Regions from separate parts of the Bilifractor sp. LCP21S3_F8 genome, predicted to be linked through region 1. Evidence: riboswitches for the same ligand, from Rfam matches in the RefSeq annotation. Region 1 holds a riboswitch; the other holds the start of a gene.
The links. Region 1 has a riboswitch for thiamine pyrophosphate ahead of thiC (phosphomethylpyrimidine synthase ThiC). Riboswitches for the same ligand answer to the same signal wherever they lie in the genome.
Positions count from the first base shown of each region.

Region 2: linked by a shared signal. The riboswitch ahead of ACTQ3A_RS09090 (energy-coupled thiamine transporter ThiT) and the one ahead of thiC (phosphomethylpyrimidine synthase ThiC) in region 1 are both predicted to bind thiamine pyrophosphate.

Region 1 covers NZ_JBQKIK010000004.1:55,703-59,941, forward strand. The annotation lists gene ureG (urease accessory protein UreG) at 1-280, shown strand, start outside; gene ACTQ3A_RS03230 (urease accessory protein UreD) at 277-1,116, shown strand; TPP riboswitch at 1,353-1,455, shown strand; gene thiC (phosphomethylpyrimidine synthase ThiC) at 1,667-2,977, shown strand; gene ACTQ3A_RS03240 (DUF975 family protein) at 3,276-4,085, shown strand; gene ACTQ3A_RS03245 (Dabb family protein) at 4,179-4,239, shown strand, end outside.
Region 2 covers NZ_JBQKIK010000017.1:61,883-66,121, forward strand. The annotation lists gene ACTQ3A_RS09085 (DUF438 domain-containing protein) at 1-1,774, shown strand, start outside; TPP riboswitch at 1,832-1,933, shown strand; gene ACTQ3A_RS09090 (energy-coupled thiamine transporter ThiT) at 2,026-2,718, shown strand; gene ACTQ3A_RS09095 (DMT family transporter) at 2,883-3,203, shown strand; gene ACTQ3A_RS09100 (TDT family transporter) at 3,815-4,239, shown strand, end outside.

The DNA.
Region 1 (4,239 bases):
CCCCGAGCTGGTAGATTTTTCCATTTACATCATTGACTGCGCGGAGGGCGAGAAAATCCCGGCAAAGGCAGGACAGGGAATGATCAAGTCGGATTTGTTTATCATCAACAAGATCGATCTCGCGCCCTATGTCGGAGCAAATCTGGAGAACATGCGGGAGACGTCCCGAAAGTTTCGCGGAGACGGTACCTTTGTGTTTACGAATCTGAAAACGGACGAAGGTCTCGAGGATGTTGTGCGGTGGCTGAAGAAGGATTGTCTTCTGGAGGACCTTGAATGAAAAGTCAATTTGACGGAGAAATCCGCCTCGGATTTACAAACCGAAATGGGAGAACTGTGGCACAGTCGACCTATCGCAGGGGAAATTCCAGGATTTCCGGGAATATTCCGGCTGCAGGCGACGTTCCCTATTACTTTCTGATCAGCACCGGCGGCGGTTTTACCGAGGGGGAGACGTACCTTCAGAAGGTTTCGCTTGAGGAACAGTGTCATGCGATTGTGACGACACAGACCCCGAACTATATCTACAAGTGCGACGGGGGAAGACTGACGAGTCAGAACAATCGGGTGAAGATCGGAAAGGATTCCTTCCTGGAGTATTATATTGATGAGACGATTCCATATGCCAGGGCAAGATTTCGTCAGAACACGGAGATCCAGATGGCTTCGGGATCCAGACTGATTATGACCGACGGTCTGACTGCCGGGTGGTCGGAGGACGAGGAACCATTCCAGTACCGGGATATCGGGCTGAAGACCGATATCCGGATGGATGGTCGGCTTCTGTTCCATGACTTTCTGCTCGTCAACCCGGAAGAGGATCATATGCATGAAATCGGATGCTTTGAGGGATCCATGAACTACAATTCCGCTGTCATCATTGATGAAGGTGTCGACGAGGCTATGCTGGAGGAACTGAGAAATTTTCTGAATCAGAAATTCACCGGTTCCGAGGAGGTCCGGTTCGGATTGTCTCTGCTTGATCGTTATGGACTTGTACTTCGTGTTCTGGGGAAGAGCATCGTGGAGAACCGCGAAGTCGTGTATTCAATGACCGGTTATTACCGGGAGAAAATTCTCGGTTATCCCCACTTTGCATTGAGGAAAAATGCCTGAATGAAATGCGCCTTTAGCGATTTTGAGTGTTGTCAATAGAGATAACAGGCATATGTATGACTAAGTGCCGGAAGTCGTTAATCCAGATCGGCTATCAAAAAGAATTTTGAAAATGGTTGATTTTCCGCGCAAAAGTACGCTTGATGAAAATAAGGGAATGTGTTATCATGAACCCATTGTGAGGCTCATTGCTCCTGGCTTCAGGGAAACATCCGGGCCGGCACAGAACAATAGAATAGAAAAACATGGGGAGCCGGAAGGCTGAGAGGTATCACATGAGATACGACCCGAGAACCTGATTTGGATAATGCCAACGTAGGGAAGTGCGAGCACTGGTGTTTTTTATGTAGTCTGTTAGGCGGTATCCATTTGGGTATCGTCTTTTTTTGTGTATAAGCTCTTCGAAACCACGAAGCACGGAGAAATCCGCAGTTTATATAGTATTATACCAGAACAGCTCTTCGAAACCGCAGACAGGAGCGTCACACGCGAAAAGCGCCAGTGACTTTATTCTATTTTAGAGAATTCGAAAGGAAGGACAAGGTTACAGATGAGAGAGTATCATACGCAGATGGAGGCGGCGAGAAAAGGGATCGTCACTCCGGAGATGAAGGCTGTGGCAGGGAAAGAGAGAAGAACGGAGGAGGAAATCCGGAACTGGGTAGCAGAGGGAAAGGTGGTTATCCCAGCGAATCCGGCGCACAAGGGGCTTGATCCGAACGGCATCGGCAGTATGCTGAAGACGAAAATTAATGTAAATCTCGGTATCAGCCGTGATGTGAAGGATTATGATGTGGAGATGAAGAAGGTTCTCAGTGCCGTCGATCTCGGCGCTGAAGCAATCATGGATCTTTCCAGTCATGGCAACACCCAGCCGTTCCGCAGAAAGTTGACCAGTGAATGTCCGGCGATGATCGGCACGGTTCCGATTTATGATTCCGTGATTCATTATCAGAGGGATCTTGCGACCCTCTGTGCAAAGGATTTTGTGGATGTCGTGCGTCTGCACGCAGAGGACGGTGTGGACTTCGTGACGCTGCACTGTGGGATCACCAGAAAGACGATTGAGGAAATCAAGGCCGGCAGGAGGAAAATGAACATAGTCAGCCGAGGAGGAAGTCTGGTATTCGCGTGGATGGCGATGACCGGCAACGAAAATCCCTTCTACGAATATTATGATGAGATTCTGGAGATCTGCCGGGAGCATGATGTGACCATCAGCCTCGGTGATGCCTGCCGGCCGGGATGCCTTGCGGACGCGACGGACAGCTGTCAGATTGGCGAGCTGCTCAGGCTTGGTGAGTTGACGCAGAGGGCGTGGGACCGGGATGTCCAGGTCATGGTGGAAGGACCAGGCCATGTGCCGATGGATCAGATCGCCGCAAACATGAAGGTTCAGCAGACCATCTGCAAGGGAGCGCCCTTCTACGTACTCGGACCTCTGGTAACAGATATCGCGCCAGGCTACGACCACATCACAGCTGCGATCGGCGGGGCGATTGCGGCGATGAGCGGCGCTGCTTTTCTCTGTTATGTGACACCGGCGGAGCATCTTGCGCTTCCGAACATAGACGATGTACGTCAGGGAATAATAGCGAGCCGGATCGCGGCTCACGCGGCAGATATCGCCAAGGGCATTCCGGGTGCGCGGGAACAGGACGATCGGATGGCGGATGCAAGGCGGAAGCTTGACTGGGATGCTCAGTTCAAGGAGGCGCTTGATCCGAATACTGCGAAGTCCATTCGGGACAGCCGGGCGCCAGAGGATGATCACAGTGACACCTGCTCCATGTGCGGAAAGTTCTGCGCGGTGCGGAGCATGAATAAAGCGCTGGCGGGAGAATATATCGATATTCTCTAATATATCGATATCCTCTGATCAGAGGATATTATGCGGGGATTTCACAAGCCTGCCGTTATCCTGGGGCTGACTTAAGGTCAGCAGCCGGCAGCACCGGACAGAGGTTCTGTGAAATCCCTGTTTTTTTCTGTCGCATAAATAAAAAAGAAAATGCTTTCCTACCGGCACTGGATTCTGTATACTTAAGGTTGAGAATCATGGTTACAGATTTCGCCGCGAGGCGGAAGCTGCCACAGGGCTGCCGCGGATGTTGGAATATACTGCAATATTTGCCGCAGCACAGAAAAGGAGGAGCAGTATGTGGACTAGGATCGGATTAAAAAACCGGTCAAAAGAGGTATTCAGGGGCAATTACTGGAAAGCTGTTCTTGCCGGACTTCTTCTTTCGCTGGCGATCGGAGGATCTTACAGCAGATCAGGCGGAGGAGCGTTATCCGGATTTTGCAACGTAATTTTGAATTATGATATCGTTTCCGGCAGAGACACGGATATTTTCGGATTTCATGCGGGACCGGGCGGCATTCCCGGCGGGATGTTTGGTGTGTGGCTGATGGCTGCCGGAATCATCTTTTTGGTGACACTGGTGATCGCCGTTATCGCGATTGTGGCCGATGTATTTCTGCTGAATCCGCTGGAAGTCGGGGTGCGGAGATTCTTTTATACGAATCTTCACCAGAAAGCGGAGCTTCGCGAAATCATGTACGGATTTGATCACTCCTACAAGAACGTGGTAAAGGTGATGTTCTTCCGTGATCTCTATACCTTCCTCTGGTCATTGCTTTTCGTGATTCCGGGAATCGTGAAAGGGTATGAATACCGGATGATCCCGTATCTTCTGGCTGAATATCCGGACATGCCGATGGAGGAAGCGTTCCAGATCAGCAGAAACATGATGTATGGAAATAAATGGAAGGCATTTGTGCTGGACCTTTCGTTTCTTCTGTGGGTGATTCTTTCGAGCATTACCTTCGGGCTGGTCGGTATTTTCTATGTAGATCCCTATATGGCGCAGACGAGCGCCGCGCTGTACGATGCCATCAAGATCGAGAAAAATCCGTTCGCGGGACAGAATCCGGGCGGTAATGGCAGCTTCGCAGGCATGTGGTAAACGGTCATACGATAATCTTGCCACAAAATGTATAAGCTGCGGTTTGTCTGCGTTTTCGAAGCACATATAGTTTTCGATTTTGGAGGTAATAGAATGTATCATTGCATACTGGCCAAATATAATGCGGAAATATCCAAAAAGCAGAAGGAAAATC
Region 2 (4,239 bases), on a different contig from region 1:
AAAGAAGATTGACTTTAACAAATCTGTGTATGAACTGGTGCAGGAGTACCCGGAGCTGAGAGACATCCTTTCCGGCGTCGGATTCCGGGAGATCACGAAAAAGGGAATGCTCGGTTCTGTCGGAAGAATCATGACGATTCCGAAGGGCGCGAAGATGAAAAATATCTCGATGATGGATGTGGTCATGGCACTCATGACGCACGGCTTTGAGATCGAGGGAGAAATGCCGGAGCTGAAAATGCCCTGGGAGGAAGCAAAGGACGCACAGGCAGCCGGTGACAGTGTGAGCCGGGAGGCGGCGCAGGCAGATGGTGGCAGTGTGAGCCGGGAGGCGGCGCAGGCAGAAGGCGGCAGTGTGAGCCGGGCGGCGGCGCAGACAGAAGGCGGCATGACTGAGGAGCGCAACGAACTTCTCAAGAGCTACCTGAGAAGACTCGGCAGCGGTGAGGACCTTGAAGCAGTAAGAGCCGATTTTGTGAAAAATTTCCGTGATGTTGATGCCTCCGAAATCATGAGAGCGGAGCAGGATCTTCTGAAATCCGGGACTCCTCTTGAGGAGGTGCAGAAGCTCTGCGATGTACATTCCGCGCTTTTCCACGGTGCGACAAGAGAAGAGAAGATCGCCAATGCGGAGAAGGCGGTAGAGGATTCTCTTATGAAGAAGATCGGAGACTCCTCTGTTGCAGCAGGGAAGGCCGGAGATTCCTCTGTTGCAGCAGGGGCGACAGGAGTTTCCTCTGCTGTAGAGAAGAAGAGAGCCGGTGCTTCTGTCGCTGAGCAGAGGACAGCAGACTTCTCTCGTATAGCGGAGATGACCTCAACGGCAGCTGCGGATCCGGGCGACCGCAAAGAGCTGGCGGCTTCGCTCGCGTCGGTTCCGGGCCATCCGCTGAATCTCTTTGAGAGGGAGAATCAGGCAATCGAGACGCTTCTTCTCCGTGCGCGTGAGGCTGTCGCCGGAAAGAGTGCGGACGACAGGCTTATGTCACAGCTTCGCGAGATTGCAGTTCACTACGCGAAGAAAGGAGATCTGCTCTATCCGCATCTGAAGGTGCGTTATGATATCTCCGGCCCGTCAGATGTCATGTGGACCGTGGATGATGAGATCCGCGACGAGATCAGTGCGCTTTCAAAGGATGAAGATCACGACGACGACTGGTACGGCCGGCTGTCGGCGGTGCTTGACCGGGCGGAGGAAATGATTTACAAAGAAAATAATATTCTCTTCCCGATCTGCGCGGTGAATTTCACGGCGGAAGACTGGTATTCGGTGTACCGGGACTCCGGAGATTATACGGAGATCCTCGGTCAGTCCTTTACGGACTGGGAAGAAGCGGAGCAGGCTCTGAACGCAGAGAAAAAGGCAGAAAAGCCTGGCCTCTCCCAGGGCGAGGTTGTGATGCCGGGCGGACATATGACGGTTCCGCAGCTTACAGCACTGCTGAACACCATACCGATGGAGATCAGTTTTATTGATGCGGACAACATCAACCGCTACTTCAATGAGGGACCGAAGGTCTTCAAGCGTGCGGGAATGGCCATTGACCGGGAGGTCTTTTCCTGCCATCCGCCAAAGGTAGAGCCCATGGTCCGCAGTATTCTGGACAGCTTCCGGGACGGAAGCAGGGACAGTGTACCGGTATGGATGGAGAAAAACGGAAGAACCATGCTGGTGAACTATCTTGCCGTAAGAGACCGGAAGGGCAATTATCTTGGGGCTGCGGAGCTGGTGCAGGATATGGAATTCGCGAAGGAACACTTCGCGGGTCACTGAATCAGCAGGAAAATGAATTGACGGTTTTGCTTTATCTGCTATACTGTAAATACAAAGAAAAACTGCTGGGGGAGCGGAAGCTGAGAGTGCCGTGCATGCGGCTGACCCTGATGACCTGATCCGGTTAATGCCGGCGTAGGGAAGCTGAGTCTGAATGCAGGCTGTGTGATCAAAGAAATGAATGTTTCTGAGAGTTCCGTAGCTTTGAAAAGTGAAATCCTCCCGCAGACAACTGTGAGGAGGATTATATTATGTCTGTATTTGCTACTCTTGGAAGTGACGGAGTATACCAGCTGACGCAGGTCGGCTACATTGCGGTGATTGCCGTGATCATTCTGGCACTGCTTCTGGTCTGCCTGATCCGGAAACCGGACCAGAAGGGTGTACTCGGTACGAGAAAGCTTGTGTTCTCGGCGATGGCAATCGCGCTTGCGACGGTCGCATCCATGATCAAGCTGTTTCATCTGCCGATGGGCGGCAGCATAACCTTCTTTTCCATGCTGCTGATATCGCTTGTGGGATATTGGTACGGCCTTGGGACAGGGCTGTTTGCAGGTCTTGCCTACGGTCTTCTCCAGCTGATCGTTGATCCCTATATTATTTCTCTGCCGCAGATGCTGGTGGATTATGTGTTTGCGTTTACGGCTCTCGGGCTCTCCGGTGTGTTTTCCGGGGCGAAGCACGGACTGATCAAGGGCTATCTGCTTGGAGTTGTCGGCAGGTATTTCTTCGCGGTTCTTTCAGGCTACATTTTCTTTGGAAGCTATGGCAATGAATACGGAATGTCGGCGATCGGATACTCCCTTGCCTACAATGCGATCTACATCTTCGTGGAGTGCGGCCTCACCATTGTGCTGCTTCTCATACCGGCCGTGAATAAGGCGATGATAAGGGTCAGAGGGATGGCGCTTGCGGGAGGTAATTCGAGACAGAGCGTGGCATAAGGCACGGGCGAGGCATTGAGACGGTGCGTGTGTGGGAATTTCCGGACGGTCGCAGTATGAGACGCTGAAGGCCGGAATGTCCGTGGATGATGCAGCGCAGGAATTCCCGGTCGGTCGCAGTATGAGACAGCATCCGTGTAAGTGAACATGCAGGAGGAATCAAAATGACTGTTTTTCTGCTGACAGTACTGATCGCTTCGGAGGTGGCGGCAACGTCGCTCCTGAAGTATACGCATCACTTTACCCGGCCGTTACCGTCAATTATCTGTATCGCGTGTTATTGTGTGTGTTACTACACCTTTTCTCACGTCATGGATCGTATGAACGTGGGCGTCGCCTACGCAATCTGGTGCGGAGTGGGACTGATCGCCACAAATGTCATCGGCTATCTGCTGTTCCGTCAGAAGCTGACCGGTGTCGGCGTCTTTGGAATCGTGCTGATTATCATCGGGTGTGTGATTGTAAACGTCTGGGGAACCAGATAGTGGGATACGGCAGATATGGAATACTGCAGATATAAAATATGGCAGATATAGAATACTGAAAATATATAATACGATACGGAAGATATGTAGAAGAAGGCCGCTGCGCAAACTGTTGCGTGGCGGCCTTCCTTGTTCGCTTGAAGATTCTGAACATATGGCCAGGTATCGCATCAGCTCCTCAAAAACGCAGACAGGATCGTTACACGCGAAGCGTGTGTAAGAGACTGGCCGTGATTTACGCGAATAGTGAGCCGCAGCCGAATGCGAAGTATTCGTGTGCGGCGAGCGTCGCGATAGCGAGATAAAACTCGCGCAGCGTGTTTTATCTCGTTTCGAAGGCAGCAGGAATGAGCAACACGAATGAGCTTTCTTTTTCGTTGATATTGCCGGAATGTTCCTGTATAATTCAAAATCATATTTAGTTGATAGGAAATATAATAAATGCAGAAATGTAATGCAAAAACGTGGCTGAGAGCCGGTATTATGAGGAACTGCGGCAGTGAAGTGGCGTTATGAGGAACTGCGGCTGTGGGCTGGCATTAGGAGAAGCTCCGGCTGTGGTTTCGTAACATAATGAGCGGCAGGTGTATTTTTTCTGGAGGAAGGGACGCATGAAGAGCATGATCAGGAGAGTGCCGGTTCCGATAGCAGGAGTGATGCTGGGTTTTGCGGCATTTGGGAATTTTCTGAAGAGCTATTCGAATCTTGTGTGGATTCTCATGGAGCTGGTATCCGTGGCGCTTCTGGTGCTGCTGGTTCTGAAGGCTCTTCTGTATCCGGAAGATTTGCGCCGGGATATGAAGAATCCTGCCATAGCCGGCGCTGCGGGGACTTTTTCCATGGGACTGATGTTCCTCGCGGTCAGTCTGAAGAGTGTCAGCGTTCCGGCTGGTGTGTCAGTCTGGTGGGCGGCGCTGGTGCTTCACGCGGTGCTGATCGTGTGGTTTACAGCGTCCTTTGTGCGTTGTTTTCAGCTGAAAAAAGTATACATGACATGGTTTCTGGTCTATGTGGGCATTGTGGCGGCTGCGGCGAC